DNA from 3 places in the Arthrobacter sp. CAN_A214 genome. Region 2 is predicted to be linked to each of the others. Evidence: riboswitches for the same ligand, from Rfam matches in the RefSeq annotation. Region 2 holds a riboswitch; each other region holds the start of a gene.
The links. A riboswitch is a leader RNA that binds a small molecule or an ion and turns the genes downstream of it on or off. The one in region 2 is predicted to bind thiamine pyrophosphate.
Positions count from the first base shown of each region.

Region 1: linked by a shared signal. The riboswitch ahead of IWX65_RS13515 (ECF transporter S component) and the one ahead of IWX65_RS03520 (3-oxoacyl-ACP reductase) in region 2 are both predicted to bind thiamine pyrophosphate.
Region 3: linked by a shared signal. The riboswitch ahead of thiO (glycine oxidase ThiO) and the one ahead of IWX65_RS03520 (3-oxoacyl-ACP reductase) in region 2 are both predicted to bind thiamine pyrophosphate.

Region 1 covers NZ_JADOUU010000018.1:16,076-26,261, forward strand. The annotation lists gene IWX65_RS13505 (energy-coupling factor transporter transmembrane component T family protein) at 1-526, opposite strand, end outside; gene IWX65_RS13510 (ABC transporter ATP-binding protein) at 523-2,016, opposite strand; gene IWX65_RS13515 (ECF transporter S component) at 2,013-2,618, opposite strand; TPP riboswitch at 2,681-2,811, opposite strand; gene IWX65_RS13520 (MFS transporter) at 2,873-4,096, opposite strand; gene IWX65_RS13525 (tripartite tricarboxylate transporter permease) at 4,208-5,782, opposite strand; gene IWX65_RS13530 (tripartite tricarboxylate transporter TctB family protein) at 5,818-6,372, opposite strand; gene IWX65_RS13535 (Bug family tripartite tricarboxylate transporter substrate binding protein) at 6,369-7,355, opposite strand; gene IWX65_RS13540 (PaaI family thioesterase) at 7,426-7,863, opposite strand; gene IWX65_RS13545 (enoyl-CoA hydratase-related protein) at 7,866-8,648, opposite strand; gene IWX65_RS13550 (CaiB/BaiF CoA transferase family protein) at 8,641-9,867, opposite strand; gene IWX65_RS13555 (IclR family transcriptional regulator) at 9,964-10,186, shown strand, end outside.
Region 2 covers NZ_JADOUU010000002.1:341,406-351,591, forward strand. The annotation lists gene IWX65_RS18020 (IS3 family transposase) at 1-36, shown strand, start outside; gene IWX65_RS03490 (helix-turn-helix domain-containing protein) at 76-645, opposite strand; gene IWX65_RS03495 (class I SAM-dependent methyltransferase) at 694-1,533, shown strand; gene IWX65_RS03500 (NAD(P)/FAD-dependent oxidoreductase) at 1,499-2,524, shown strand; partial or broken gene IWX65_RS03505 (helix-turn-helix domain-containing protein) at 2,824-3,018, shown strand; gene IWX65_RS03510 (hypothetical protein) at 3,085-3,294, opposite strand; gene IWX65_RS03515 (recombinase family protein) at 3,515-3,706, shown strand; gene IWX65_RS03520 (3-oxoacyl-ACP reductase) at 3,836-4,600, opposite strand; TPP riboswitch at 4,647-4,742, opposite strand; cyclic di-GMP riboswitch class I at 5,067-5,141, opposite strand; gene IWX65_RS03525 (DUF7793 family protein) at 5,524-6,117, shown strand; gene IWX65_RS03530 (hypothetical protein) at 6,906-7,754, opposite strand; gene IWX65_RS03535 (VWA domain-containing protein) at 7,751-10,186, opposite strand, start outside.
Region 3 covers NZ_JADOUU010000029.1:10,720-20,905, reverse strand. The annotation lists partial or broken gene IWX65_RS15305 (biotin transporter BioY) at 1-15, opposite strand, end outside; gene IWX65_RS15300 (thiazole synthase) at 249-1,025, opposite strand; gene thiS (sulfur carrier protein ThiS) at 1,030-1,266, opposite strand; gene thiO (glycine oxidase ThiO) at 1,263-2,522, opposite strand; TPP riboswitch at 2,514-2,646, opposite strand; gene thiE (thiamine phosphate synthase) at 2,738-3,391, shown strand; gene IWX65_RS15280 (hypothetical protein) at 4,413-4,976, shown strand; gene IWX65_RS17905 (DUF1016 N-terminal domain-containing protein) at 5,237-5,581, shown strand; gene IWX65_RS17900 (PDDEXK nuclease domain-containing protein) at 5,554-6,105, shown strand; gene IWX65_RS15270 (IucA/IucC family protein) at 6,216-7,817, opposite strand; gene IWX65_RS15265 (ISL3 family transposase) at 8,239-9,492, opposite strand; gene IWX65_RS15260 (IS110 family transposase) at 9,545-10,186, shown strand, end outside.

The sequences.
Region 1 (10,186 bases), on a different contig from region 2:
CATGACGCGCGAGCCCGAGGGTCTGCCACTCCTCCACCAGAAGGCCCACCAGGCGCAGTGCCGCGAGCGCGCCGAGCACGAAGCGGTGCGGCGCGCGCAGCTTCTGCGCGAGGGCATCGGCCAGATCGGTCGGGTCGGTGGAGACGGCGAGGAAAATACCGGGCAGGGCCAGCGCGAGGCCCCGGATCCCGATGGCGAATCCTGCGGACACGGACCCCTCGGTAAAAAGAACCGGACCGATCTCCAGCAGTACGTCGCCTGTCTTTTCGGCGAGCAGTGCCGTGCCGTAGGCGGCCACCAGCGCTGCGATGAGCAGGGGCCAGGCCCGGAGCAGCAGACCGCGGACACTGATGCCGAGCAGCGGCATCAGCAGGATCTCACATCCGAGGGCCACCGCAGCGCTGACCCAGTCGATGCTGAGCATCACCACCGCGGTGATCATCCCGGCGGCGAAGAGCTTGGAAAGCGGATTCGCGCGGATCAGCGTGCTGCCCGTCAGCGACGGCGTGAGAATGTCACTGCTCATCGCGAATCCCGCCGGGCGTCAGCAACAGACCCGACGTCGAGGACGCGGTTGCCGAGCGCTTCAGTGAAGTCGGTGTCGTGGGTGACCGAGACGACGCAGCCGCCCTCGCTGACCAGTTCCCGCAGCAGACCGACGAGCTCCGCCCAGGTTCCTGCATCCTGTCCGAACGTCGGCTCATCGAGCACCAGGATGTCGGGGCTGGTGGCGAGCATGGTGGCCACTGACAGCCGCCGTTTCTCCCCACCGGACAGGGTGAAGGGATTCGCCGCGCGGAGATGATCGAGACGGAGTCTTCCGGCGAGCTCTGCGATACGGGGGCGGAAGGAAGCCTCCGGTTCGCGGGCCACGCGGCGCGGCCCGAACTCCAGCTCATCCGCCACGGTGGAGGTGAGGAACTGGTGCTCGGGTTCCTGGAAAACGGTGCCGATGCGCTGCACCAGCTCCGCCGACCGCCACTTCGAAGGATCGGGTCCCGCTCCGCGGGCGAGCGACGTACCTGCCGTGACTTCTCCCCGGCGGGGTTTCAGGAGCCCCGCCAGGGTGAGGGCAAGCGTCGATTTTCCTGCTCCATTGGGGCCTACGATGCTGAGGGCCGATGCGGCACGCAACTCGACGTCCACGCCCGCAAGAACCTCCGGTCCCCGCTTCGTCCGTGCCACCGCGAGGTTGGCCGAGGACAGCAGTACCTCCCCGCCGGCGCCGGGCCGCGGGCCTTCCACCGCCGGTCTCCGACCCGGCACCCAGACTCCAGCCTCGGCAAGGCTGCAGCGGGCGGCTTCCTTGCCGAGAATCTCCTCCGGGGTGCCGTCCGCGAGGATTCCGCCGTCGGCGGCAAGCACCACCACGCGGTCGACAACGCCCGCCCACACCTCAACGCGGTGTTCGACCACAACGAGCGTCGCCGGAACCCGGTCAAGCACCCGGACAACGGCGTTGCGCACGTCGATCACGCCCTGCGGATCGAGGTTGGCCGTCGGTTCGTCGAGCAGCAGGAGGCCCGGCTGCATGGCCAGGACCGATGCAAGCGCGAGACGCTGCTTCTGCCCGCCGGACAGCGCCGAGGTGGAGCGGTCGAGCGGAACATTCAGCCCGACGTCGTCGAGCGCGCGGTGCACGCGTTCCCAGATGTCCGCGCGCGGAACCGAAAGGTTCTCGGCTCCGAAGGCCACTTCATCGCCCACCCTCGCAAGGACGACCTGCGAATCGGGATCCTGCAGCACCAATCCGGCTCGGCCGCGCTGGGAGGCGGGACTGCCGCCGTCGAGGAGGAGGGTGCCCTCCTGTTCACCCTCGTCGTCGTTCCCCAGCACACCGGCCAGAGCGGAAAGGAGCGTGGACTTGCCGGCACCGGATGCGCCGAGGAGCAGGATCCGCTCGCCGGGCTCGACTTCGAGGTCGATTCCCCTCACCGCGAAGCGGCTGCGGCCCGCATGCCGCCACCCCCAGTTCCGGGCGGTGACGGCAACGGGCGCCGTGGTGTGCTGGGTCACACGTCGGCCGTGCGACCCGCGGCGAAGGAGGAGAGCACTCCCGTTTTGGCGAGCCCCCGCATCGCGAGCCAGGACAGCAGGCCCGCGATGACGACGCCGGAAATGGAAGCGAAAAGCAGGTAGAGGAGCTGCCAGTCGATGGCCCAAAGCGAGTTGTACAGGATGTTCTCGCTGATCGCCAGGGCAATACCGGCGCCGAGCCCTGCGAGGAGCGCGACGCCCAGGTTCCAGCGTCGATAGAGGAAGAGCAGGAACACGAGTTCGGCGCCGAGGCCCTGGATAGCGCCGGAGATGACCACGAGGAGACCCCACTGCGTGCCGAGGGCCATCGACACTACTGCTGCAAGGACTTCGCAGTAGAGAGCGGCACCGGGCTTGCGGATGATGAGCCCGCCAAGGACGCCTGCAATGAGCCAGCCGCCCACGTACAGGCCTCCGAGCGGCGGGAACGCGGCGGTGATGCCGCTGATGAGCGAGTAGCCCGCGGACCAGGCGAAGAAGACGACGCCGACTGCCACCGCGATGACCGAGGCCACCACGATGTCGACGACGCGCCATTCGAGGCTGCGGGTTTGAGTGCCTTTGGGGGCCGTTGTTGCCATGATGCAGAATCCTCCTGAGGTACAGGAGGGGAGGGTATTCCAGGGAAGGGTCTTCCTAGAAACACTCTGAGAACTCGACTCCCTTCGCCGGTACTAACCGGATCAGGTTCGAGGGTCTGCGGCTGTCCGCACTCTCAGCGCCCGGCTCCGGCAGCACTGGCTGCGACGGAACGGCGCTCCCCTGTCGTATGTGTTTGGTGAAGCGTTACGATCCTACACCGCAGGGGCTTCCAGTACCGCGGATGTCGCTCTGTTCATCCCGGTGGAGGGGGACGGCGGTCGCCGATACCCTTGACTGCGCCCGCGGCACCCAGCACGAAGCAGGTCATCCAGATGGCGCCGCTCGGTCCCAGCGGAGCTGCCGCGAGTCCCGCTGCCGCCGGCAGGACGATTTGGCCGATCCGATTGCCCAGCAGTCGGATGGCGAGGGCCGCCCCCCGTGATTCTTCCCTCACGGCCCGGGATATCAATGCCATGGTCAGGGGCTGGCCGAGGCCGAGGAAGAAGCCGACCAGAATCTGGGACGCGGCAGCAATCCAGATGTTCTCGAGCACGTACGGCAGCACGACCAGGCCGAGTGCCGCACCGAAAAGGCTCGCCAACACCAGCTGGTTCCGGCTCCATCGACGCAGGAGGACGGTCAACAGCATGCGGGACAGAATGGTGGCCGCGGCGCGGAGGGCGAGCAGCAGACCCACGACCAGCGGAGGGACACCTTGCTGCTCGGCGATCAGCGGCAGGAACGCGATGAGAATGTCCATGGTGGTCAGGAGAGCCAGGCTTGCCAGCATGTTGGACTTCACCCCGGGGCGTCCGAGGATCATGCCGACCGAGTCCTTCACGTCCAGGGTTGCAGCTCCCTTGACCGCGGTGCCGGCCATTCCACGGCTTCCAATCCTCACCAGGATCAGTGGGACGGCGATCAGGGCCAGCAGTCCGGCAAGCAACAGGGCTTGGTCGATGTCCGCGAGACGGCCCGCGACGGTGGTAGCGCCTCGGTTGCTGAGAAGCCCGCCGGCGAGGAGCGGGCCCACCATCTGGCCCAGGGCGAATCCAGCGGTGAACCAACCGAAGCCGGCATCCATCGAGTCGGGATCGGATCGCTTGGCGATCATGGACTGCGCCGCGATGGCGAAGGCGAGATGGCCCAATCCCAGCCCGGCGCTACCGACAGCCACGAGCAGCAGTGAAGCCGAACCGGATAGCAGCAGGCAACTGACGGTGAGGGTCAGCAATCCAGTGGCGATCAGCGGCCGCAACCAGGCGGTCCTGTCCGACAACCGGCCGAGCGAGATGGCGACAACTGCAGGCAGGATCGCGAAGGCGGCCGAGATGAATCCGATGGCGACGGCGTCGCCTCCCAGTGCCAGGGCCTTGTAGGAGATCAGCAACCGGGCCAGGTTCAAGGAGCCCTGGCTGAGGATGGCTGCCGCTACGAGCATCCAAAGCCATCGTCCCGGCCGCGCGGCTCGTGCCATAGTGATGCTCCTCCAGTGGCGCCGGCGCTTACACCCGCTTCCTTTTGTTCACTTCCGGTGTTGCAATGTGGCTTTGACCGCTCGCTCCGTGCGGGGCGAGCAGTCAAAGGGTCAGGAGTTCACATCATTCTTCTCATCAGCGCGCCGCTGCTCACGGCGGCGCCTTCCGACGTCCCGAACCCGGACATTGACGATCTGCTTGATCCAGGGACTCAGGAGCGGAACGGCGACGAGGAGGACCATGACTGCCAGCAGCCACATCGACGTTGCACGTTCGAAGAAAATCCCGAAGCTGCCGCCCGAGATGATCATTGTCTGGCGCAGCGTCTCCTCTGCAAGAGGTCCGAGGACCAGCGCGATAACGAGGGCGGCCGGAGAGAAGCCGTAACGGCGCATGAAGAACCCGAGCACGCCGCAGGCGAGCATGATCCACACTTCGAGGATGCTGCCGTGGATGGTGTAGGTGCCGAGTGCGCAGATGAGGATGATTGCGGGAGCGAGCACACGGAACGGCACCCTCGCGACGTTGGCGAACGTCGGAATCATGAAGATGTTGATCAGCAGGAGCATCACGTTGCCGAGATACATGCTGGCAATCAGTCCCCAGGCGAATTCGGGGTTTTGTTCCATCAGCAACGGGCCCGGCTGCAGGCCCCACATCAGGAATGCGGCCAGGAGGACCGCCGTCGACGATGATCCCGGTATGCCGAGGGTCAGCAGCGGCACCATTGCACCGGCGGAAGCACCGTTGTTGGCTGCCTCCGGTCCGGCCAGTCCCGCCATGGCACCCTTGCCGAAACGCTCGGGCGTCTTCGAAATCGATTTCTCGACGTTGTAGGACATGAGCGAGGCAACGGTCGCCCCGGCGCCGGGCGCGGTTCCGGTGAAGAAACCGAGGAAGGAGCCGCGCAGCATCGCGCCATTGGATTCCTTGAAGTCAGCCCGTGTGGGCCAGAAACCCTTGCCTCGGAGCGAGATCTTCTGATAATCGAGTTTCTCGAGGTGCCCACCGCGCCACATGGCATGAAGGATCTCCCCCACACCGAACAGCCCGATGGCCACCGGGATGAAGTCGATTCCGTTGATGAGTTCGGTGGAGCCGAAGGTGTAGCGCTGTGCGCCGATTCCGACATCGATGCCGACGGTTGCCAGGGCGAACCCGATGAGTGCCGAGATCACACCGAGAAGGCGATTCTTTCCGACGATGACGATGAGCGTCAGCAGTCCTACGACGACGATCAGGAACAGTTCGGGCGGACCGAAGGTGCGGGCGACCGACGCGACGCTCGGCGCGAAGAAACTGATCAGGACCGCACCAATCGTGCCCGCGATGAAGGAAGCGATGGCGGCCATGATCAGCGCGGGCCCCGCCCGGCCTTGTTTCGCCAGCGGATAACCGTCGAAGGTACTGGCGACGGTCGCCGACTCGCCCGGGGTATTGATCAGGACCGAGGTGATCGTGCCGCCGTACATCGATCCGTAGTACACGGCGGCCATCATCACGATCGCGCCGGTGGGGTCCAGCCCGAAGGTCAGCGGCAGCAGGATCGCGAGGCCCGCCGATGGACCGAGGCCGGGCATGACGCCGACGATCATACCCAGGGTGACCCCAGCCCCCAGTAGCAGAATGTTCTGCAGGGTCAGGATCGAAACAATCCCCCCAGCGAGGTTATTGAAGACGTCCAAGCTAACTCTCCTTCGAGCCGAGTCGGATTCCGCTGCTAGAAGCGCGGAAGGATTCCCTCGGGCAAACCCGAATTGAGGAATGTTTGGAAGAGGAGGTACATCGCCAGGGGCAGGCCGAGGCTGAGCACGATATTCGTCACCAGGTGGGTCCGGTTCAGGAACCACAGCAGCGCAAACATGAAGATGACGCCGGAGATGATCGCACCCAGGGTGGTGAGGGTCGCCACGAAGGCCATCGTCAGGGCGATCGTGATGATCATGGCTTTCGGATGGTGACCGAGGTCGCCCTCCCCCATGTCCTCCTCGAGGTCGACGGTGTCGTCGTCCTCGCCGGAGCCGGCACGCATACTCTGCACCAGCGCGATCAGGGTCAGCACCGCTGCCGAGCCGCCGATGATCCTCGGGAAGAACCCTGCCCCGATGCGGCCCGACGTCGTCGTAGCCTCCATCCCGAAAGCTATTTCCGTATAAGCAGCGAGGACCAGCAGCAGCACGGCGAGGAAAATCGTCTTGGCGGCGGGCCTCCGGCGCCAGCCGGAGCGGCCCACCCCCTCAGGTTCCGCTTCACCCTTGATGACGGAGTGGCTCAAAGCGCCCCGGCCTCTTTCAGAGTGGTTTCGAAGCTGTCAGTGGTCTCCCGAAGGGAATCGAAGAATTCCTGGTCCCAAAGGATGTTCTCCGTGAGGTAGTTGGAGGCGACGTATTCTTTCCACTCCGGGGTTTCGACAACTTCCTTCATGGTGGTGATCCACCATTCCTTGGCTTCCGCCGGAGCGTCGGGAGGGAGGATCATTCCGCGGGGCATGGCGGGGAGGTTTTCGATGCCCTTTTCCTCACCGGTGGGGACATCGGGAATGACGTCCAGCCTTTCAACACCGGTGAACAGCAGTGGTGTCACTTCCTCCGCCTCGATCTGCCCGAGGACCGAACCGGTGTTCGAGACGATGGCGTCCAGCGCCCCGGACAGCAGTGAGGTCTGGAGCTGGCCTTCCTCGTTGAACGGCACGTAGTCGATCTCGTACCCAGCGGCCTCGGCGAGCAGCTCATGCAGGATGAGGTCGACGTTGACGGTACCGATTCCACCGACGACGACGGTTTCCTGCTCCTGGGCGTAGGAAACCCAGTCCTCCCAGGTTTCGTACGGGCTACCCTCAGGGACGACGAACACTGCATCGTCAGTGGCGAACAGCCCGATCGGAGTGAAGTCCTCGAAGGTCCAGCCGGTGTCCGACTGCAAGGGCGTAGTGATGAGCGAGCCCGAGGTGGTGGAGATGTCATAGCCACTGCCGGCCTTGCTGAACACGTAACCCCAACCGGTGGCGCCGCTTCCGCCTTCACGGTTCTCCAGCGAGATGTTCTCCGGGTACAACTCGTACTGGTTGATGATGTCCACCATGGTGCGGGCCATGATGTCGTTACCGCCACCGGCCCCGAACGCGATCGTCCAGTCCATATCCTCCGAGGGATAGTCAGCCCCGCCTTCGGCTCCGGAACCGGCGTCGTTGCCGCAGGCGGTCAGGGACGCGATAAGCGTCAGTGCTGCCACTGTGGTGATGATTTTCTTACTGCGCATTGCTTTCTCTTCTCCTCGTAACGTCGTTGTATTGCGGAGCGGGTGGATATTTGCCTCGGTGAGCGAAAGGTTATTCGCCGTCGAGCCGGTGCCAGGAGCCGACCGCGAAGGCGACCAGACGGCCGCTTTCGTCGGTGAGGCGCGATTCAAGGTGTACGATCCGCCGTCCCGCACGAAGGATGGTGGCGACGCAGCGCCCCGTTCCTTCGAGGGGGCGGAAATAACGGAAATTCATTTCCAGGGTTACAGCCGTCGAGAGGTAACGATGGCACAGATGGCCCATCGAGATATCCATTGCGGTCGCGATGATGCCCCCGTGCACCGAACCCTGGGGATTGCGGAGGTGGGCGGCGTACGGCAGCACTACGATGCAGCTCTGCTGAGCGTCGTCATAGCTGATGTCCAGGTTCAGGAAGCGGGACAGGAAGAAATTTCCGAATTCCTGGTTGGAATCGCCGGCTGCGCTGCGGGCCTGGTCCACCGCCCCGTCGAAAATGGTGTCGGACACGGTCAGGACCACTGGAAGTTCGGCGGCCTCTTCGCGAGGAAAGCCTGGACGCCCTCAGCGAAGTCCTCGGTGTCGAAGGACGAGTTGCGGAGGTTGATGGTGTCTTCGTCGTCCTGCACCTGGCCAAGGACGATGCGGCGCACCATCTCCTTGCCTGCCCGGACACTGAACTGGGCACGTGAGCAGACCGTTTCAGCGAAGTCGTAGGTGAACTGCTCGAGTTCCTCGGGTGCGGAGAGTTCATCGAACAGGCCCAGGGCGAGGGCACGCTCGGCGTGGATCTGCAGACCGGAGAGGAGGATCCATTTGGCGCGGGCCGGACCTACCAGATCCACCACGCGCTTGCTCGACTCGAGGCTGTAGACCAGCCCCAGCTTTCCCGGCGTGATGGCAAACCGGCCCTTGGTGTCGGCGAACCGGATGTCGCAGGCCAGCGCCAGGCCGGCACCACCGCCGATGCAGTAGCCGTGGATCATCGCGATCGTGGGCTTCTTCAACCCTTCGATGGCATGTTCCGCTTCCGCGACCCGCTCGTTGTAGTTCCGCGCGCTGGTTGCGTTTCCCCGTTCCTTCTCGAATTCGCTGATGTCCGCTCCGGAGGCGAAGGACTTCTCGCCCGCTCCCCGCAGCACGATCACTTTGACGGTGGGGTCGTCGTCGAGTTCGGAGACCACTCCGGGCAGTTCGGTGTACATCCCGATGGTGATGGCGTTATGGCTCTTCGGCCGGTTGAGGATGACGGTTGCGATTGCTCCCCGGCGCTCGACCAGTATTTCGTCAGACATTGGTGTCGCTCCTCTGGAGGGTGGGGTGGGCGTCGAAGGCGACACCGTCGGTGAAGAGCTTTTCGATCGTCGCGTCATCCAGGCCTGCCTCCCGAAGGACCTCGGCAGTGTGCTGACCGAGCCAGGGGGCGGGTCCGCGGACGCTGTAGTCCATATTCGAGAACTTCGTGGGCGGCGCGATGGTTTTCATTCCACCCATGATCGGGTGCTCGACGTCGACGATCATTTCCCGTGCCAGGATCTGCTCGTTCTGAAGTGTCTGGTCGTAGGTCAGCGCGGGGCCGCAGGGAACACCGACTCCATCGATGATCGCGATCCACTCATCCGTGGTCTTCGTCATGGTGATGGCTTCGATTTCGCGTTCCAGCTCGTCGATGTTCGCCATCCTGTCCGGGAGCGTGACGAACCGGGGATCGTTGAGCCACTCCTTCCTGTCCAGGGCCTCGACGGCAAGGCGCTCCCAGAGACGGTCGTTCGCAGCGCCGATCGTGACGTACCCGTCGGCTGTGCGGTAGGCCTGGTAGGGGGTGGAGCGGCGGTGCCTGGTTCCGGTGGCCTGGGGGACTTCCCCTCCGGAGAAGTATGCCCCCGATTCCCAGACGGTCCAGGCGAGGCCTGCTTCCAGGATGGAGATGTCCATGTACTGGCCCTCGCCGGTTTTCTGGCGAAGCATCTGCGCGCCCATGATCGAGTAGACCGCGGTCATGCCGGCGGCGATGTCGTTGATCGCGATACCGACCTTCGCAGGCTTTCCTCCCGGCTCGCCCGTCATCCGCAGGAAGCCACCGACGCCCTGGGCCATGATGTCGAAGCCGGGGCGGTGCTTGTACGGGCCGGTCTGGCCGAAGCCGCTGATGGAGCAGTAAAGGATGTCCGGGCGCACCTTCCGGACGGATTCGTAGTCGATTCCGAGCCGCTTGGCGACGCCGGGACGGAAGTTCTCGATCACGAGATCTGCGTCCTCCGCCATCTTGAGGAGGAGATTTTTCCCTTCCTCAGTCTTCAGGTCGAGGGAGATGCTTCGCTTGCTGCGGTTCGGCATGGCACCGGGGTAGCTCTCGCCATTGACCTTCGGCGCGAACCGGCGTTCATCAGCTCCGGTGTGGGGCACCTCGATCTTGATGACGTCCGCGCCCATTTCCGCCAGAACCATCGTGCAATAGGGCCCGGAGAGGAATCTTGTGAGGTCGAGGACCCGAAATCCGTCGAGAGGGAGCATATCGCTCCTTTCCTGTATAGTGGGATGCACTACCGCTCTTCGGGAAGTGACTCACATCACCCTAGGGCTTCCGCCAAAAAGTGTCAAGGGGTCTGAATGGAAAACGACGACGGCGCAAAGCTGCGCAGCGGCGTGCAGTCAATCGACCGTGCAGTGGCGATCCTGCGATGCTTCGACTCCCGCAGTCCGGAGTTGGGGATCACCGAGGTGGCGAAGCGCACCGGCCTGTCTACCAGCACCGCGCACCGCATCCTCGTGTCCATGGCGGCCAACCGACTCATTAGACAGACTTCGGACAAGCGTTACGGTCTTGGTCCGC
Region 2 (10,186 bases):
CGGAATCGAGCCCTCGCAGCCTCGAAAACCATTTAGCTCACCTACGGCACCACGGGCGATCCCGCTCGCGCCTGATCACATATCGTGCAAGTGCGCCCGTTCGCCGTCACGATTGAATACCGACAGGATTTCTAGTTCTCCGGACTCAGGGACAGCGCTGATCCGGTGTGGCACCATCGTGGAGAACTCTGCTGCTTCGCCGGCCTCAACGACGAGCACCCGGTCGCCAAGCTCCAAGCGGGCCCGACCGGTCAACACGGTAAACCACTCCCACCCCGGATGCACCTGGCTCTCGGGTGCTAGCGCCACTCCAGCACCCACCCGTGTCTTGACCACCACCACTCCTGCCGCGGCGCGGTCACGCGAAAGTAGCCAGGTGGTCACATCCGCGCGATGCGCGGGCTGGGGTCGGATGACCACATCCTCATCCTCCTGGGAGCTGATGAGCTCATCGAGGGTGGTCTCTAAGGCGCGGGCAATCGGTACGAGCTGATCCAGTGCAATGCGCCGGTCCCCGGTCTCGATACGACTCAACGTCGAAGGGCTCAGAAAACAGGAGCTGGCCAGGGCATCTAATGACCAGCCCCGGGCCAGACGGAGGGCCCGGATGCGCTGACGAACGAGGGCGTCAATATCTTGCTTCATACGCAAGAGACTATGCCTTAGAAGCATTCACTGTCTACAGTGGGGATTATGAGTCACCACATCGCCAGCGAGAATAAAGATCACCCGCACGAGCACCACCAGCGGTTCGGTGACCAGGACCAGCACCGCGGCCTCGACCTCGATGCCGAGGTGTTCAGCGAGCACCTCACGGCCGTCCTGAACCTGACCGGCCCAGAAGCGCACACCATCGTCGACCTCGGCGCTGGCACCGGCGCAGGCAGCCGATTACTGCGCGAACGGTACCCTGATGCCGTTATAACGTGTGTCGACAACAACCGGCAGATGCTCGAATTGCTGCGCGAGCAGGACTTTACCGTGATCGAAGCCGACCTCGACGAGGGCTTCCCAGCGCTACCCGAGACGCCGGTTGACCTGATCTGGGCATCATCCTCACTCCACCATGTCGCCGATCCTGCCCGACTGCTGTCGGGAGCTCACCGAGCATTGGCACCCAATGGATCCCTGGTCATCGTTGAACTCACTACTCTGCCCAGCTTCCTCATCAATCCCCGCGAAGTGCTGCTGGAACAGCGCTGCCACCGCGCCGCGGCAGCCGAGGGATGGAACCACTACCCCGATTGGACGTCAGTGATCGAGGACGCCGGCCTCATCGTCGCCAAGTCCGAGGTAACGACCACCGCACCCGTCACCCCTGCCGCGCGGGAGTACGCCCAACAGTGGTTCGCGCGCTTTTCGCACTTGGCGGGCCTGAGCACGAGCGACCGCCACGCAGTTGAAGACCTGCTCAAACGGTTCTCCAACAACCTCGAACTCGAACCTCGCACCACCCGCACCGTCTGGGTGGCTACCTCAACCAGAACCGGGAACAATCATGAATCAACACACCATCAAAGAGAACCCGCATAACACCACCGGACAGACTGCGGCTACGACCCAAGCCGACAAACCCCATGGCGACCGCAAAAGCTCCAGTTCCCACGCCTACGACGTCGCCGTCATTGGAGGCGGCGCCGCTGGACTCAGCGCCGCAGTCACACTCGGCCGTTTTGGCCAAACCGTGGTCGTCATCGATAACACCACCTCCCGCAACGCCGTCGCTGGCCATGTCCACAACCTGCTGACCCGCGACGGCACGCCACCCGCCGAGCTGTACCGGCTCGGACAGATTGAAGTCGAACGATACGGTGGTCAACTCGTCACTGGGACCGTGTCCTCAATCCACGGTAGCGCCGGGGCGTTCACATTGACGCTCGACGACCGCTCAATCAGCGCAAGCCGGATCGTCGTCGCCACGGGCGGCAAAGATGAACTACCAGACGTGCCCGGCCTTGGCGCGCGGTGGGGTAAGGACGTACTGCACTGCGCCTTCTGCCACGGGTACGAGGTGCGCGGCCAGCGCATTGGTGTGCTTGCCACCGGGCCGATGGCCATCCATCAGGCCATGATGTTCCGACTGCTCACCCCACACGTCACCGTGCTGACTCACACTGCACCACCTACTGCGGACCAGTACAAGGATCTGGTCGAGCGGGGCATTGCCGTCCTGCCTGCAACCGTGGTCGAAGTACTCAGCCACGATGACGATTTGACCGGCGTCCGCCTGAACGATGACAGCCACATCGACCTCGACGTCCTAGTCATCGCAACCACCGTGCATGCCCGGGCCGACTTCCTTGCCCCCCTCGGCCTGTTCCCCACCGACCTCACCATCAACGATCACGTTGTCGCCACCCGTATTGAGACCGGCCCCAACGGCGCCACCAGCGTGCCCGGAATATGGACTGCAGGCAACACCAGCGAACCCATGGCCCAAGTCATCAACGCAGCAGCCAGCGGACTCGCAGCAGCCTCCGCGATTATCGGCGAGATCGTCCTAGGAAACCCGATCAACCGCTAATCACACCGATGGCGTCCCATCGGATGCCCCCGTCGTCGAGGGGCTCAACAAAGGCCCGCTCTGCACAACGAAACAGCCCATGTCAGCCAACGAACCATCCCCTACGATCTTCATCACCGGTCTGAATTCCGGGGAGTAGTTCATGGTGCGGTTCCGCTTCCACCCTTTAAGGCGTCGATCGACGGCGCAGTGTTCGGTAGCTGGAATGCTGGGTACATGACAGAGCACTCCCTTGATGAGCAGTCCAGGCCGCTGCGCTTCCTCTCCCTGCAGCAGGTAGCAGGTAGGAGGTAGCAGACGAGCTGAACACCAAGCACAGCACCATCCGAGGACTCATCCAGTCAGGAGAGCTGCCAGCCATTCAGATTGGCGGCCGAGGCCAGTGGCGCATCGAACGCGCCAAGCTCGAGGACTACATCACCGGTGCCTACGCTAAAGCTCGGACCCACATTGCCCGAGGGGACGTCGACACTCCACCGGAGGCATCGGGATAAGGGGCCTACGCCTCCAAATCAGTCCCCGTCATTGGGTGACGCAAGCGTGATCGCATTGAGCCACATTCAGCCCTCACGCTGGATTTTGATCAACGGTTCGAGGAATCGGATCTTCACCGCTGTCCGTGTGTAGGCGATCGCATGCGCTTGGATGCGAATTGCTTTTGAGGGATAGCGGATCCACACGTACATCCGGCGTGGCTTGGGGAAGTCGGTGGGTTGGCAGTTTTCGACGTCGAGTTCGGCCGCGATGAGCATGATCAGTTCCTTGCGCATGATGAATTCCTCGATCCGATCGTCCATCAGCCTGGCGTAGTGCTTGGTGTACCTTTTTGATCCCGCCATGACCTGGCCACGCGCCCCGCCTACCGCCGCTCAAGAACCGTCGACGCCGGTGACGCGGCGTAGCCGCCAGTCCTCCCACCGCGGGTCCGCGCTCAGCGGTTATTCTCAACAAAGTAAAAAAGTCCTTTGATGAGCTTGAGGGCGAGTCGAGATGGGAAGCATCGGGTATGCCAGGGTCAGCACGCTGGAGCAGAACGCAGACCTGCAGCACGCAACATTGAAAGCGGCCGGCTGCAACCGGATGTTCACCGACCATGGTGTGAGCGGAACGATGGCCGGTAGGCCCGAGCTGGATAAGCTGCTCGACCATCTACGGGAGGGTGATGAGGTGGGGGACTGCTGAAGGTTCAGTTTCCAGTACGAAATGTCCCCTAGTTGCTCCACGGGGGAGTTGGGGCGCTGCCTTGATGGCGGGCGCCGAAGAGGAAAGCGTTGAGGTGCAATTGCCGGTACGCGCTTATGGGTGTCCGGCTCAGTCCATGACTAGCCCGCCGTCGACCACCAGGTTCTGCCCGGTAACCGACCTCGCCCAGGGCGAGGCGAAGAAGAGGATGGTGTCAGCGAATTCCTGCGGTGTGGTGACGTGTCTCAATGGTGTGGAGGAGGCGATAAGGTCGAAGACCTTTTCGGGGGTGGCTGCGCTGGCGTCGGTGGTGCGCAGCAGCCCTCCGGAGACCATGTTCACTGTCACATTGTGCCCGCCCAGGTCCTTGGCCAGGGTTCGGGTGAGGGACAGCAGTGCCGCTTTCGCTGCGGTGTAGTCGTGGTAGGGCACCACGGGGTTCTGGAACAAGTTGGTGCCGATGTTGATGATCCGCCCGAAGCCTTGTTCCTGCATGCCTGGCAGGGCCGCCTGCGTGGTGTTCAGGGCCCCCCGGACGCTCCCGGAGAACTGGGCTGCGAACTCGTCCCAACCAATTTTCGCTGCATGTGAGCGGGCATCCCCATTGAATGAGAAGGCCGCCAGGGCGTTGTTCACCACGGTGGTGACCGGGGCGCCGAAGTGTTCCTGCGCTCGTTCGAGCATGGTGGCCACCTGTTCGGGATCGGTGACATCAGCCTCCAGGGCCACGGCCCGAGACGAGCCGAAGTGATTCGTCAGTTGCCGGGCGGCGTCCCGGCTGGCGTGGTAGTTGATGATCACCCGGGCACTCTCGGCGGCGAAGGCTTGGACGATGCGGCGGCCGAGACCGCGGCCACCGCCGGTGACCAGGACGATCTGTTCTGTAATCTGCATAAGGCTCCCTGAGGGTCAGGGCGAAAAGATGCGGGACCGATAACACCTGGGTTTGGCAGGACATCCCTTCGCCAGTACGAACTGGATCAGGTTCAACAGGTGTCATCTCAGCCGGTTGATACCGGCACCCCGTGTCACTGCCTCGAGAGTACACGTTCTCTCCGAGCCCAGAAAGCCTATTATTTCCCTGGGTTGCAGGAGCCCCCGTGTGAGGCGTGCGCATCTGGGCTCCATGATGGGGACTGTAAATTCATTGGTGTTTTTGGCCTGACGGGCGGCGCGTGGGGTACTACTGCGTACGACCTCTACCCCGTCGCGCCCTGTCGCATCTGAGCGCACGTCGAACCCGGCTCGGCGCAGCACGCACAGACGAGGTTACGGATATCCAGGTCGTCTTCAATAACAACAGCTGTCCCCTGGGTATTGAGCAGCTCGGTTTCGCTGAGCATTCGTGAGGCCTTCATTGTTCGGTAACCCGGCTGACCGCGTGGGTTCCGCGGGTTTGCGTCCCAGACTCGCGCCGGGTTCGCCTTAACGCGCGTAACGAGAAGGGGGGGGTGGTGGTTAGGCATACGCCGCAGTGCCTTCGGCGTAACCGAGAAAGCCGCGTCTGTGGCCAGGGTGCTACGCGAGCTCCTTTCGTCACTTTCATTGGCACACGTAGTGGAACATTTTGTGTGCCACGTAGTGATTGAAGATGCGGCATCATGGGGTGGGCGGGGCGGCAACGACGAGGGATCGTCAGAACTGGGGGAGAAATGGAAAGGTCTCAGGAGCCATCCTCTGGGCGGTACACGTTGAGCGATGATGGGAACTTTCTGCGCCTGCGGTGGGCGCCAGGCGTCACGATACACACAGAGGATATTCACTCCACGATCGAGGCGGTCACGGCCGCATCTCCTCATGGAAAGCGGCCTCTGCTGGTGCATATTGGGTTGGTCGAGCGGATTACTGTCGAGGCCAAGCAGTTGCTCATTGATGACACATGTTCCACCCGCACCGCCGTCGTTGGTGTGGATGAGGTGGGTAGGGTCCTTACTGCGTTCAATTACCGCTCCGCCACGCCCAGTCGGTACTTCGACAACGAGTCCGACGCCATTGCCTGGCTCAGGGAAGACGGTGAACCAGACAGTAAGGACGCTCATCCTGACAGTGCTTTTGCCGCCAACGAGCACTTCACTGCCGAAATGCGGGGGGGAGTGTTATGGCTCGAGTGTGTGGCCAGTACGGAAGTCGACAACGCTGTCGCTGCTGGAATCGTCGACCGGGCCAACCAGCTCAGTCCGTCCGTTTGCCCGCCGATGCTCATCCGCCTCAATCACCTGATCTCCGTGACGGAAGAAGCGCTGCACACCCTCGCGACGGGACTGAATATCGCGGCCCTGGCCATCGTCGGAGTCGAGACCGAAGACCCGGTGATCACTGCCTACTACAAACAACAACACCACCCGCCCTACCCCACCCGGCACTTCACCACAATCAATGACGCCCAACAGTGGCTCACCAAATGCAGATGACACCCCTCAGGAAGCGCAGAGAACCATTTATTGTGGGACGGCACGCTCGTCCGCTCAAAACCCGAGGGATATAGTGACAACGTGCACGGTCAAGGTACTGTCGGCGAATCAGCCCAGGATCTTGTGGTCTTGCTGATCGCCAGGGCTTGCTAATGAAGGTAGAGCGCCGGGCGGCTCCACCCGGGACTGTGTTCCCCTGCTCGTTCCGACCCGCGCCACGCGGTCCATGCGTCACGTCGAGACTCAGCCTCGGTGTCGGCAACGAAGAACTCGTCACCATCACCTATGGCGGGCGCCGCGCCGAAAAACTCTCACCGCACTGATATCGGTGCTCTTCACGGGGCGACTAACAGCACCGAGAATGGGGCATATTTCTGATGGACGGGGATTTTTCGCAGGGGAGGGGGTGCGCGCATGATGATTCGAAGATGGCTATCGGGGGTTGCGTCGCCCTCAGCATTACTGGTGCACTCGTCATGCTCGGCTGCGTGCTCGCCATCTACTTGGAATCAACAGGGTTAGGCGCGCCGAGGGACGCGGGTATGCGGCCCGGTTACACAACGATGCTCATCACCATCGCCATGGCGGGGATCCTAGTGCCGGCGGCGGTCTGCTTTGCTGTTCTGCGTACCGCCCAGCGCCTCATCGTAAGGGTCACGGCATTGGCGGCTGTAATCATCGCCATAGCAATAGTGGGCATCGTAGGCCCCTGATACCAGTAGTCAGCGGTAGTGCCTGCCCGTGAATCACGCCTTGCGCCGCTTTGAGCGCTGAGGAGCAGGAATGTCCTATGAATGGTCGTTTCCGGCATCCCTTAGTGCCTGGGTGACCCATTCCTGAAGTTGCGTGGTGTTCCAGCTGGGTGTGGCGACGAGGAGGACTTCGCGGTCTTCGCGGATGACGCGTGTGATCCCGTCCTCCATCGCCAGGGTCTTGACCATATGGTCCACCTGCCGGGAGTATTCGTGGGCGATGTCTTCCCGCAAGGACACTTCGATTTCACGGCCGCGGATCGGGTGATCGCCGAGGTCTTCTACTTCGACGAGCGGCTCGGGCGGTTCGTGTCTGGTTTCCTCGGCACTCAGCGCCTCGATGACTGCTTGGGCGTATCCCGCCATCTCGTCGTTCGCGGGTGCTCTTCGGCCGCGAACCACTTCCCGGGCGCTGGATGCGACTGGCCCCGGAAAGAAGATCTGACGATCGGCTCCGGCCAACACAGGGTGATTGCGGAATTGGTAGCGCTTATTCGGATGCTGACCAATTTGCCACTGAGCAGTGGGAGTGCGGTCCTCCACTACCCGCACGAGGTACGAGATGAACCCATCGAGCAACTGGACGGATTCATAGGAGAGGATCGCTTCGGTTTCGGCTGTGAAGCGCTCCCAACTTGGCCAGTCCTCGTGCGGCACTGTGGCGGGGTCGGTGCACGCGGGCGCATCCGGTCCTGTTAGTCCGCTCAAAACCCAGCCCCACAGCGGAACCAGCCCCTGGGTTGTCCCGTCCAAGAGGGTGTCCGGGTCCCGACCGTCCGCACGGAGCGCTTGACGGAACCGCTCAAGCGCCGGAGCGCGTTCGGCGAGGAACTCCTCCAGAGCCGAGACAGCCTGGCGTTTCGTCAGTTGTGGGTAGTACTTCATGGCAGATGAATAACATATTGGATGCCGTGCTCTTCCAGCAGGTCCAAGATCCTCGGGTCCGCACCCAAAGACCCCGTCCGACCGCCGACGAAGTGCCAGACGACGTCCTTGATATCTGCGTTATCCACTTTGTCGCCCAAAATGGCAGCATCTTTGAGAATCTGTGTACGTATGCGCGAGCGATATGGCACGAATCCTGACTTCACCTCTCGCATGATACTGCCGTCGACCAGATCGGCGACTCGGCCAGTGCTGAAGCCCGGAGGAGTCCTAAAGACCTGCCGTGACAGCGGCGTGTTGGCCACTCCGAAGAGGCCCGCCACGGCGGTCTCTGCCTCGCGCCAGTGAGTGACGAAGGGCAGGGGCGTGCCGACTTGAACCTTTGAACGGTTCAGCGCTGCGACAATGTGGTCAGCACCTTGTCTGGAGGAGGCAAGCCGGAGGAAGCTCGCCTCGTCCATGTCCGGGGATGCCTTGCGCAGAGCGTCCCAGTTGCTGTTGATGCCGGCGATGATGTCCGCACGGGCTTTGGCCGGGAAGTCCTCCAGCTTCGCGATCGCGGCGACGACGTCGTCGAGCAGGTGTGCGCTGCGGCCGAGGAACTTCGTGACTTTGGCGATGATGTTGGCGGTGTCTCCGACGTAGGGCACGATGCCGGCCAGAGACATACCGGCCGCTACCCAGTCGGTTTTGACGGTATTGGCGATCGCGTCGCGCAGGTCGAGGATGGCACCGGCGATCCAGCCGACCACCGGGATGAAGCTTACGGCTGAGGAGCTGATGGTGCCCAGCAAGTAGGGCACGGTGGTGCCGTCCCCGGCGTCACCAAGTGCCGCGCCTTTGGCGTACTCGCTGGCCCACTCATCGGGGCTCATGGGGTCATCGAAGACGACAGGGCTGAACCCGGCGTCCGTGTCGGCGACCTCGGTGCCGTCGGTGTAGCCGTCACCGTCCGTGTCACCTGTGAGCGGGTCGGTGGCCCAGCTCAGCTCGTCGGAATCGCTGAGTCCGTCACCGTCGGAATCGGCGCGCCAGATGCTGGTTTCCTCGTCCAGTTCGGCGGGGTCAGGAAGGCTGTCGCCGTCCGTGTCGGTGTTCGAGGGGTCGGAGAGAACCTGGAAAGTGTCAGACGCGGTCGGGACCCCGATGCTGGTGCCGAGAGGAAGGACCTCCTGGCCGTCGGCCAGCCCGTCGCCGTCGGTGTCGGCGTCGAATGGGTCGGAAACGTAGCGGAGCCCAGTGCCGGGACTGTGAGCACCCTGGATTTCAACGCAGTCGTTGAGTCCGTCCTTGTCGGAGTCGCTCATGACGCCCTCGTCGCCACCGGTGTCGTTACTGATGCGGCGGAACACCTCCGGGAGTTCCGCGGCGTCGTCGACCTGGTGGTACTTACCGCCCGTTTCGGTGGCGATGGTGTTGAGCAGGCCGGAGTTCACCGCGCTGCCGAGGCCGATGGTGTAGATCGTGATCAGGTTCTGCTTGGCCTGCGTGAGATGAAAGTTATTCCAGGTCCCGTCGCCGTCGGTCAGCAGGATCATAACCCGGCCACGCTCGGCGTCCTTGTTGTTCGCGAGAACGTTGTTCGCCGCGCTCACACCAGCCGAGATGCTGGTGCCACCGAAATCGTCGATACGGTCAATCGCGCCCTTGACCGCGTCCTTATTGGTGGTCAGCGGCTGCAGGACACGCGCGAAGCTGTCGAAGTCGATGACAGCGGCACGGTCCTCGGGCAGCAGCGCGTCGACGAAGTTCTTCGCCGCGTCCTTGCGCAGGCCCTGCGGGTCGTTCCAGGACATGGAACCGGAGGAGTCGATGGACAGGGCAAGGTCGAGGAAAACGACGTCATCGCCACCGCCGTCGGTTCGTGTGCGGCAGGGGTTGTCCTTGGCGGTCCACGTCTCATTCCAGTTCACGATGTCAAAGACGGCGTACGTGGAAAAGTGGCTTACCGCAACGGTCACCGTCCCGGCCGCGGCATCAACTCGCTGGTCACCGGCTACAGGAACCCAGGCGTTGGCGGATTCGTCCAACCAGAACACCCGCGCCCGCTCGGCAGCCTGGCCCAACTGCACTCCGGCGGTGTCATAGGGCAGGGTAATCTCGGCCTTAGCCATGCCTTCGCCGGGGGACTCGAATTCAAAAGCAGCTCCCAGGCGCGCATCGGCGCCGGTTCGGCTATCGGCGTCGGCGACTATGGCGATTCGCGCGCCCAACGCCGACTGATTGGCGCCAGTTACCACGGCCGACGCTCCGCCGGGTCCCTCCACGGAAACGGACAGGAGCTCATCCACGTCGAAAACACCGTCGGAATCCGTGTCAGGATTGGTCGGGTCAGTACCGCCGCGCGCTTCTGCGCCGTCTGGCAGAGTATCTCCGTCGGTGTCGGCAGCCAATGCATCAGTGCCGTACGAGGGCTCAACGTCATCGGTGAG
Region 3 (10,186 bases), on a different contig from region 2:
AAGGTTGCGTGGCACAGGAATCCTTTGTTCAGAAATGGCCTATTGGAAATCCCGGTCACAGGTAACCGCTCCAACGGCCGCGGATTGTCATATCAAATATAGGAAAGCCGTTATCCCTCACCTAGCTGAAGACGCTTGGTGTCATGCGGCGACGGGCACAGGTATACCGGAAAGGTACCGGAGGCCTGAGTTGATACTGAAGTCTGCAACTTCCCCGGCGCTATGCGCCGATAACTGCGCATGAGTTGTTAGAAGTCGGGGCGGCCTTCGGCGGGGGAGGAGGCTTGTGCATGGGTGCGTTTGGGTATCCGGCCGGCTTGTGAGGCAAGCCTGCCGGCGGTCACGGCGTGTTTGAAGGCTGTCGCCATTTTTATCGGTTCTTGTGCTCTGGTGACTGCTGTGGCGAGTAGGACCGCGTCGCAGCCCAATTCCATCGCCAGGGCGGCGTCGGAGGCGGTGCCGATTCCGGCGTCGAGTACTACCGGAACTGTTGCCCGTGAGGCGATGAGTTCGATGTTGTGGGGGTTCAGGATGCCTAGTCCTGTGCCGATGGGTGATCCCAGTGGCATGACGGCTGCTGCTCCGAGTTGTTCCAGTCGTCGGGCCAGGACGGGATCGTCGTTGGTGTATGCAAAGACCTTGAAGCCTTTGTTGACCAGTGTTTCGGTGGCCTCGATGAGTTCCAGTGCATCGGGTAGCAGGGTCTGTTCATCGGCGATGACTTCCAGTTTTATCCAGTCCGTTTCCAGTGCCTCTCGCGCCATTTCGGCGGTCATGACCGCCTCTCGGGCAGTAAAACATCCTGCCGTGTTCGGCAAGATTCGGATTCCCTGCTCGTTGAGTAGTTCGAACAGGGAACCACCCGTCTCGGGGGTGTATCGCCGCAGTGCCACGGTTGTCAGTTCCGTTCCCGATGCTGCCAGTGCCGCGCCGAGATTTTCCAGGCTCGGGGCTCCGCTAGTTCCCATGATCAGCCGGGAGGTAAACGCTACCCCGTCAATGGTTAACGTGTCGTTGTCAGTCATGTTTTTATCCTCCTTGGACGGCGGTAAGAATTTCGACGTCGTCACCGTCGTGGATGGTTATCTCGGCCCACTGGTTGCGGGGTACGACCTCGGCGTTGACGGCGACGGCTACCCCCAGCTGTTTCTTGTCGACTGGTTGCCCGGTATCGGTCAGCTCACGGCCGGTCAGCTCAGCAATCAAGTGTTTGAGGGTGGAAACCGATACCGTGTTCCGGGCCTGTCCGTTCAGTGTGTAGCTCATGTTGCGGTCCTTACTTCGTCAGGAGAAGTGTTGTGGCGGAAAGCATCGTGACGGGACGTTCCAGGAAGGTGCCCGGGGTCACTGAACCGGTCGGGCCGAAATCGCTCGATGTCGACCTCCGGTATGTTTTGGCTGATCAGGTCTGCGCAGAGGCGTGCGGTGATCGGTGCCAACAGCACCCCGTGCCGGAAGAAGCCGGAGGCAATAACCAGTCCGCGTACCCCGGAGCCGTCCGGGTTTCTACACCGGCCGAGCAGGGGAGCGTTGTCAGGGGTTCCAGGTCGGGGGCGGCAGAGGGCTTCGAGCAGTTCCAACTCCGCGACGGCAGGGATCAGCGTCTGGGCATCCCGTAGCAACTCGTAAACCCCGCCTGCGGAAAGTCCGGCGGATCCGTTCTCTCGCTGGGTGGCACCTATCACCACCGTTCCTTCCTGACGGGGCACCACATATATCGGGGATCCGTGGACCAGTCCGCGGACCGTGGAGGTTGTCAGCGGTCTGAGGTGTTCGGGTACGCGCAATCGCAGAATATCCCCGTACACCGGACGTAACGCCAGCCGCAGCCCTGCCGGTAGACCTGCAATGTTTGCCGTACCGAGCCCGTTGGCCAGAATGACCTCATCAGCGTCAATCCGCTCCCCGTCCTCCAGCAGGACACCGGTCACAGCAGTACGGTCAGCGGCATCATCATGGATAAGTGCGGTGGCCGGAACCGGCACCGTGCGCGCTGTTGGCTGTTGCGCCAGTGCTGCTTGGAGGGCAGCGGCCATAGCCCGCGGATCCACCTGATGATCCTCGGGAACCAGGAACGCGCTTGTCAGTTGCGGGCCGAGCAGCGGCTCCAGACGCCGAGCCTGACGGGTGGTGAGTTCCTCAACCTTGAGCCCAAGACCTGACTGGACTGAGCGCAGGTCGGTCAGGGCTTGCCGGTCGGCTGGATCGATGCCGGCTATTAGTGTCTGCGTCCGCTGGTAGCCGGTTCCAACCCCGGAGGCGGCTTCCAGCTCCATGGTGAACTGCTGGTAAGCCCGGGCCGAGGGCAGCGTCAGGTCCAGTAGGGATTCTTCCTGATAATGAAGTTCACTGACCGGGGCCAGCATTCCGGCCGCAGCACGGGTAGCTCCGGAAGCGGGCGCGGAATCAATCAGCGTGACACGGTGGCCGCGACGGCTGACCTCCCAGGCAATGGCCAGTCCTATGATTCCGCCACCGACAATGGCGGTATGCGCGGCGCGGTCCGGGTTGTGCAACGTCATAAGAGTCCTTCCTACGCCGGGATCAACCGGTTCAGGTTCATACGGTCGGCGTCAAACGCCCTCTCAGCCCTGTCGACCGTCAGCATGGTGGCACTGCCGGAATGAGGCTCCCGTGGAGCTATTAGTCTAGGCCGTATGGCTTCTGTTGCGGATGTTCACCCTTCCAACTGAACCCGTCCGATGGTGAAACGTCCTTAACGGTCAGTACGGGCCCCCTGCACCGGCAGAAACTCGCATCAGCGCAGCTGTACCTGTGCACGGATTCACGGAAGGAAAAGGGCGATTTCGCCAATTTCATCGACGCCGCATACACCGGAGGCGTGGACATCATCCAACTCCGCGACAAGAACATCGAAGCAGCCGAGGAACTCGCCTGTCTTGAGGTTCTCCGCGCGGCGGCGAAACGACACGGCAAACTATTCTCCGCCAATGACAGGGCCGACATCGCCCGGCTCAGCGGCGCACCGGTCTTCCATGTAGGACAAAAAGATCTACCAGTACCTGCCGCCCGGCAACTGCTGGGCACTGAACCGATCATCGGTTTATCCACCCATTCCCCAGCCCAAGTCATCGCTGCCATGTCCACCAACGCACTGGATTACTTCTGCACCGGCCCTATCTGGGCCACACCCACGAAACCCGGACGTGCTCCTGCCGGGCTGGAACTAGTACGTTATGCCACGGCACTTTTGACCGAAACCGGTTCCCCACGTGCCTGGTTTGCCATCGGCGGCATCGATCACACCACCATCGAACAGGTCGTCGAAGCCGGGGCCCGCAGAGTCGTCGTTGTACGAGCCATCACGGAAGCCGACGACCCGTCCTCTGCCGCCAAGTCCCTCAAATCAGCGCTCCCGCCGCTCAGCTAACCTCGGTATGCCAATGTTCGGGCCCACCAGCCCTCACCCTGCTAAATCGGCATACACCATTAGTAGGACAGTTTCGAGCTGTGGTGTGGGTTGGGCCTTGGTTAACCGGGCGGTCATCCCTTCAGTGCAAGATGGGGAACCAGGCCGGAAAACTGATAAGTCCTAAGGCGCAGGGAGGAGCAGGCCATGTTACGCACATTGAAAAACCGGGGCGACGAGCCAGCTGGCGACATTAACGATGTACCACTGAGCTCCCACAACCCGCACTGGCACGAATTAGAAAAAGGTGATCCTGTCATCGTGGAGGTTGCCAAAGGTAACTAGGTACCCGGACATATTGACGCTATAACCGATGATCACAGCGTGCTCTGGGTACAGATCAAGGGAGAGGGACGCCGCCTATTCCACCAACAGGACAGCATCAATTTCATCCGCCAACCCCTGCTCCAGGTCAAACGGGTGAAGCAGAAACCAATTACGAACAGCGGAGCCCCAGTACTCGGAAAGAACCGGTAACAGCGCATATGACGCTCCTGTGAATCGTGAGTTCAGGCAGCAGTGGGGAAGAAGCGTTCGTTGGGGCGTTCCAATGGCTCGGGATGTACCTTCAGCAAACTGGAGTCCCTGTACCTTGCAGCATGCAATGCTGTGGCTCACCCACAGATGGACGGCCTTGAGCTGAACCGCAAGGGCTCCACCCGTCCACAGGTGGATGACCCACCACAGCGAGTAGAACTGGTGGCGTGGCTGAGTGTGGTGATGGATATTACAGGTCTTGTATTGCAATCTGATGCCGCTGTACCCGCGGCTCCGCGGGCTATGACGAAGGAGTGTCGGGTGATAGCTTCCAAAGCTCAGCGAAGTCCGAGCGACGCCCCATCGCTGACACGCGCCCGCTGGCGCCGTTTTTCAAGCCACAGAGGATGCCATCACCCGAGGACACGCATATTGTCTGTATGAGGGCCTCTACTGGAGCTGTGAGCGTTCCTTGGCATTCTTTTCGGAGGACATACTTAGAGGTATGATTCCGGGCGAAAACAGTTTTCCCGAACAGGGGAGTGAGGAAGCTGCGGCTCAGGCCGAGGTCGCCATCGCTGCCTTCAAGTTCCTGAGCGCTGTTTATCGCGGTGACCTGAGACAGGCTTGGGGGGACATGCACCCGATCCTTTGCTTGTGCTGGGCGCAGGCGTGGGTCGAAGCGAACCGGGAGAAATTAATCGCTAGCGGTCATGATCCTGAGAGAACCGCGCATGCTCTGGCTTCGAGCACTGGTGGTAACCATGAGCTATGGGATCCTTTTGCTGGAGTGATGCTGCGTGAAACGCGCGAAGCGTTTCCGCTTGACCCTGACGTGGCTGGCATCGGAGCGAACCTGCGGGCAGTAGCCCCGGATACCGAACTTCTCTATGTTCACCCACTTCCGTCAACGAGCGGGGTATGGGAGCCCGATGAATTTCTCGAGGCCTATCCTCTCGTGATGAACCTCAACGAGGGCCGATGGACTGTCCTGAACTGGGGGTACGATGCGATTCCCATTCCGGGATTTCCTCCGATCCTTGATGGAGCTTCACTCGGCAATGACTAAGCAGTCAACGGACTGATCGGCCGCCCTATGAACGCCCGTGTCCCTGCAGATTTCTACTGCCCCGTCACACGCTCATAGATGGTCGATGCCGATCAACAGCCGACAGGGGGATGAGCCGAGAAAACGCCGATAACGGCCCATTTCGTCAGCTCCGAGCCGGTTGGAAGATGTTTGGTGCTGGCAGTAGATTCTGAGCTTCGGGAGGGGACTGGTGCAGGGCAGATTCGTCCGGGGGAGGGGCGCGCCGGGAGAATGGTTCCATGGTCCGTACCGATGTCGTTCTACCCGATGGTTACGCCTCGACGCTTGATGCTTTGAAGCGTCGAGTTCGTGATGCCCAGTTCCGGGTGCAGCGGACTGTTAATACTCAGCTGATCGAGCTGTACTGGAATATCGGGAATGAAATCCTCGCCCAGCAGGTACGTCAAGGGTGGGGAACCGGCGTCGTCAAGCAGTTGGCTGCGGATCTTCGTGCGGAGTTTCCGCAGATGAAGGACCTTTTTCCCAAGCAATTTGCAGTACATGTGCGGCTGCCTGGCAGGACGAGCAGCCAATTTCCCAGCAGACTGCTGGGAAATTGCCATGGGGTCACATCATGGTCCTGATCGACAAGCTAGATAACGCTGAAAGCCGTCACTGGTACGCCTCGGCCGCCGTGGAATACGGGTGGTCACGCAACGTCCTGATGAACATGATCATGAACAAATCGATGGAGCGTACCGGGGCAGCGCCGTCGAACTTCACCCGGCAGCTCTCGGCACCGGATTCCGAACTGGCGCAGCAGGTCGCCAAAGGCCCGTACGCCTTCGAGTTTCTCGGATTGACCGGTGAGGTCGCGGAAAAGGACCTTGAGCAGGCCCTGATGAACAGGATCGTAGAGACGCTGCGTGAACTCGGGCCCGGGTTCGCGTTCGTCGGCCGGCAGGTGCACTTCGACGTCAGTGGAGATGATTTCTACATCGATCTGCTGTTTTTCCATGTGCAGCAGCTGCGCTACTTCGTTATCGAACTCAAGACCGGGAAGTTTCAGCCCGAGTATGCCGGGAAGCTCAACTTCTATGTGGCCCTGGTGGATGACAAGTCAGCGGCGTTCGACCAGATCGAATCTCCGACCGCTCAGCCTGAATAGGGCGTGGCCGCCGGCCGCCGGCCACGCCAGCCGTCCACTACCGGTGGTCAGTCGCTAATAACAGCGCTTATGGCTCCAGCACGTCGTGTGAAGTGTGGCGCTTTGATAGTTCAGTTCGGGTTGTGCATCGGGTTGGGCATGGAGCCTGCTTTCGCTACGGGCGGGCGGGTGGTGAGATCGGTGTAACCCATGCGCAGGCGGTAGCCGTTGAGTGGGTAGCGTCCAAATTCCCGGCCTAATAGCCCTGTGGCCTGAAGCTGGGCGGCTTGTTCTGGATGGGCGTTGGTGTAGTCCGTGATGACGTCACGGGTGAGGCCCCACAGTTGGGCCGAGCCTGCGGGCATTCCATGGGTATCCAATAGTTGGCCGAGTGGCGCCCAGACACCCAGGAAAAGCGCGTCGACGAGGTATTGCCGCAACACGTGCCACGGCTTGCGCGGCAGGACGCGCACCGGGCCGTCGGGTTCCCAGGAGCGGGCCGGAACAGGATCGGTGCTGATGCAGACGTCGTCCACGAGGTCTTTGATGACTAGCCTGCTTGGCATGCCCTCGGCGTCGCAGATGATCATGAGGTTCTCGCCGTGCGGGTTCACGCTCACGCCGTACGTGTGCAGTAGGTGCAGTAGCGGGCGGAGGGTGACGGACACCAACGCGTCAAGCCACTGCGAAAGCTGACGGCCCGAGCGTTCCGCGAGGGCGAGCAGCGCCGTTTCCCCGTCGGGATCCTCGTGCAACACCAGGGCCAGCGGCCAGGCTGTTTCGCCTGCACCCAGAAAAGCGTCGACCGGTTCGCGCCAGATGCAGCCAAGAGTTTCATCCCACTGATAGGGCACGCCGGGGTAATCGGCGAGGTGTGGATGGCGCACCGTCACCGAAGCCACCTCTCCGAGCAGGACGGCGTGGGTGTGAAGGACCGGATCGCTTTCCCAGATTGAGCGCAGCCAGTGTGTCGTCATGGGTGCGGCGAGGGAACAATGCCGTGGAATGCCGCGGTAGACCGAGGTGTTGAGGATTTTCAGCGGCAGTTTGACCTGCATTCTGGTGGGCTGGTCAATGTTGACCAGAGTGCGAATTGACTGCGTGGGACGGTAATCGTCCTCTGCCTCGCCCAGGACGATGATCTGCCCTGCGAGCATGCTGCCGGACCAGAGCTGGCGGACGACGTGGTCCACCTGCCATGGGTGCGCTGGGAGCATCAGGTAGCCGGATGGGTCGGCGCCGGCTTCCCGCAGCAATGCCTGGAAGCGCTCCTGCGCGGGCGGATCAAGCTCACGGTCGACTAGATCCTGCTCCGATATGGAGGGAACGGACCGGAATTCGGCAAGTTGCCGGGATACGGCCAACCATATTGGACGGAGTGTCTGGCAGGCTTCCGGGGCGTAGCGGGCGCAGTCCGATGCGGCGAAGCCGAGCCGGCCCTTGTTGGCGACCAGCAGGGGGTGTCCAGTCAGCTGGCCTTCCATTTCCGCGTGGGGAAGCTGTACTAGCTGCTTGGACGGAATGCCCTTGGCGGCCAGATGGGCCTCGGCCGCCAGGGTGGCGGAAAGCTCGGCGATGTAATTCGCTACGGTCGTGCCGGTCAGGCCCAGCCGGGCCGCGGCGTCGATGACGAAGCGGCCCGGATCGTGCGCGGGTTCGCTTTCATCATCGCCCAGTACGCCGCGGCTGATCCGCCGAATGCTTCGCGGTTCGACAACGTAGCTGTCGAACACGGTGCGGTTGGCCCGGAATGAGTAGGACGAACCGTCAAGGTCGATCCGAAGATCCTGCGATTCGTCGCCAGGGGTGGCAGGAGGGGGTTCGGTGCTCAGGAGCTCTTCCGAGAGCAGGGCTCCTGACTTGTTTCATTGATGGTGGGATGCCGCAGGATCTGCAGTCTTGTAGCGTCCAGGGTGTCAGCCGGCACAGGTCCGCAAGCTCCTTGCCGCCCGTATTGTTCGGGTTGGCTCACTGATAGCGTGCCGCGCCGCTGACACCCGCCCGGGGCGTGGCTCGACAGAGGCATGCGAACACTTCAAGTCAGGGTGCCCGCCACGGGTGATCCATCACCGACCTCGGCGTAAGGACCCGGACATGATCATCATCGGCATCGACCCGCACAAATCCGGCCCTTCGCATTTAGGCATGGTTCGTTCATTTGATGCGGTAGGGGCGGTGGCCGCCGGCGGCGAGTAGGCAGCGGAGTCTGTAGTTGGTGAAGTTGCGGAATCCTCGAGCGATGCGGCGGGTGGTTTCGATGACGCCATTCACGGCCTCGGTGGGGCCGTTGGACGCGCCGTGGGTCTCGAAATAGGCCAGGATCGCGCTCTTCCACTGTCGTAGCGTCCGGCCCAGTCGTGCGACTTCGGGGATCGGGCAGGTGGGGAACGAGGCGAGGATTTTGGCGACCCGGGCCCGGCCCGTCTCAGGCTTCACGTGGTAGATGGAGCGCAGCTGTTGGTAGCACTGCCACGCCAGAGTCACTTCATGGTCGGGGTCCCCGAGACCGAGCTTCATATCCAGGCGGGTGACCTGCTTGTCGGTGAGGTGCTCGGCACCGCACTGCAGAGTCCTACGAATTCCGTAGAGCGGGTCCCCAGAACGTCCGCGGTGGCCGAGGGTGTCCTGTTGGACGCGGCGGCGGACCTCATCGACCATACTCGAGCCGAGCTTCACGACATGGAAGGCATCCAGCACAGTGATGGCTTCGGGGAGTTCGTCGCGGATAGCGTTGGCGTAGCCACGGAACGGATCCAGTGCTGCGGTTTTGATCCCGGTGGTGAAGTCCGGGCCTTGGTCTGTGAGCCAGGTGGCGTAAGCCTTCCCGGAGCGTCCCGGAACAAGGTCCAACAGCCTCGCGTGAACGACACCATCGCTGTCGCGGGTGTGGTCCACGATGCCGGTGACCATCCCGGTGCCGGGTGGGCCGGTGTGAGCCCAGACGTGCTCATCAACGCCGAGAGCAGTGATCCCGGCGAGTCGTTCGGGGGTGGTGGTGCGGCGGGTCGCCTCGGGTGTGATTGCATCCCAGAGCGTGTGCCAGGACACCCCGAGCTGATACTCCAGCGCGGAGACCGAGGTGTCGTAACGCGACAGCGCGTCCACCGCCCAGCCGATAGATCGCGTGGTGAGCTTCGACCGCGGACCGGCCAGCGGATGCTCCTCGGTGAACGTGGTCTTCGGGCACCCCTGGTCGGGGCAGCGCCAGATGCGTTTGGCCCAGACCAGGCGCACCGGCCAGCCGAAACACGGGGTGTCATGCAACCGGACGTCCCGGCGCCCATGACCAACGGCGATGACACCGCATGCCGGGCAGCCGGCGATGGTGTTACCGGTCTCCACACCTAGCACCAGGCCGGCCGACGTAGTCGTGACGGAGGTGACGTGGACGCCTTTGACGCCCAGCATCGCGTCCGCGCGTGCACACCACTAACCATCAGGACAGAAAGTAAAATCAGCCATGTCAGGGTCTTTTCTGAGTCAGGAAGCTTGGTCGCTACCAATTCAAAAAGGCCCTGACCTCATTCCCGCCGCACCACGCCGCACCAACAGCAGCCAGCCCTGCCGCGTCAGTTCCCGACCGCCCTACCCACGCTCAACTGCGAAGGGCCACAAATCCTCCATCACCGCAGCAGCCATCGATTCCTCGGGCTGCCAGCTCGGGGTACGGCGCTTCATCGTCAACGCAGGAACCGCTAAACAGTTGCTGGGCTGGGCCGCGCAGTGGCCCGAGCGTAGATTCGCTATCGAAGGTGCTAACGGTCTGGGCCGAGGAACCGCCCAGATCCTCGTGGCCCATGGCGAGGCCGTCGTGGATGTTCCCTCCACGCTGGCCATGAAAGTCAGGGTCCTCTCCACCGGTGGCGGGCGTAAAAACGATCCTGCGGACGCGTTCGCGGTCGCCCTGACGGGGCTGCGGCAGGAGAGTCTGCGCGTCGTCGTAGCAGAGGATCAGAGCACGATCCTGCGTCTGCTGGCCGAGCGCCGCGAGGATCTGGGCCACGAACGTGCCCGGCTGCTCAACCGCTTGCACAGGCTCCTGCGTGAACTTCTACCCGGTGGTGTCGAACCCGGCCTGAGCGCTGACAAAGCCGCCGCGGCG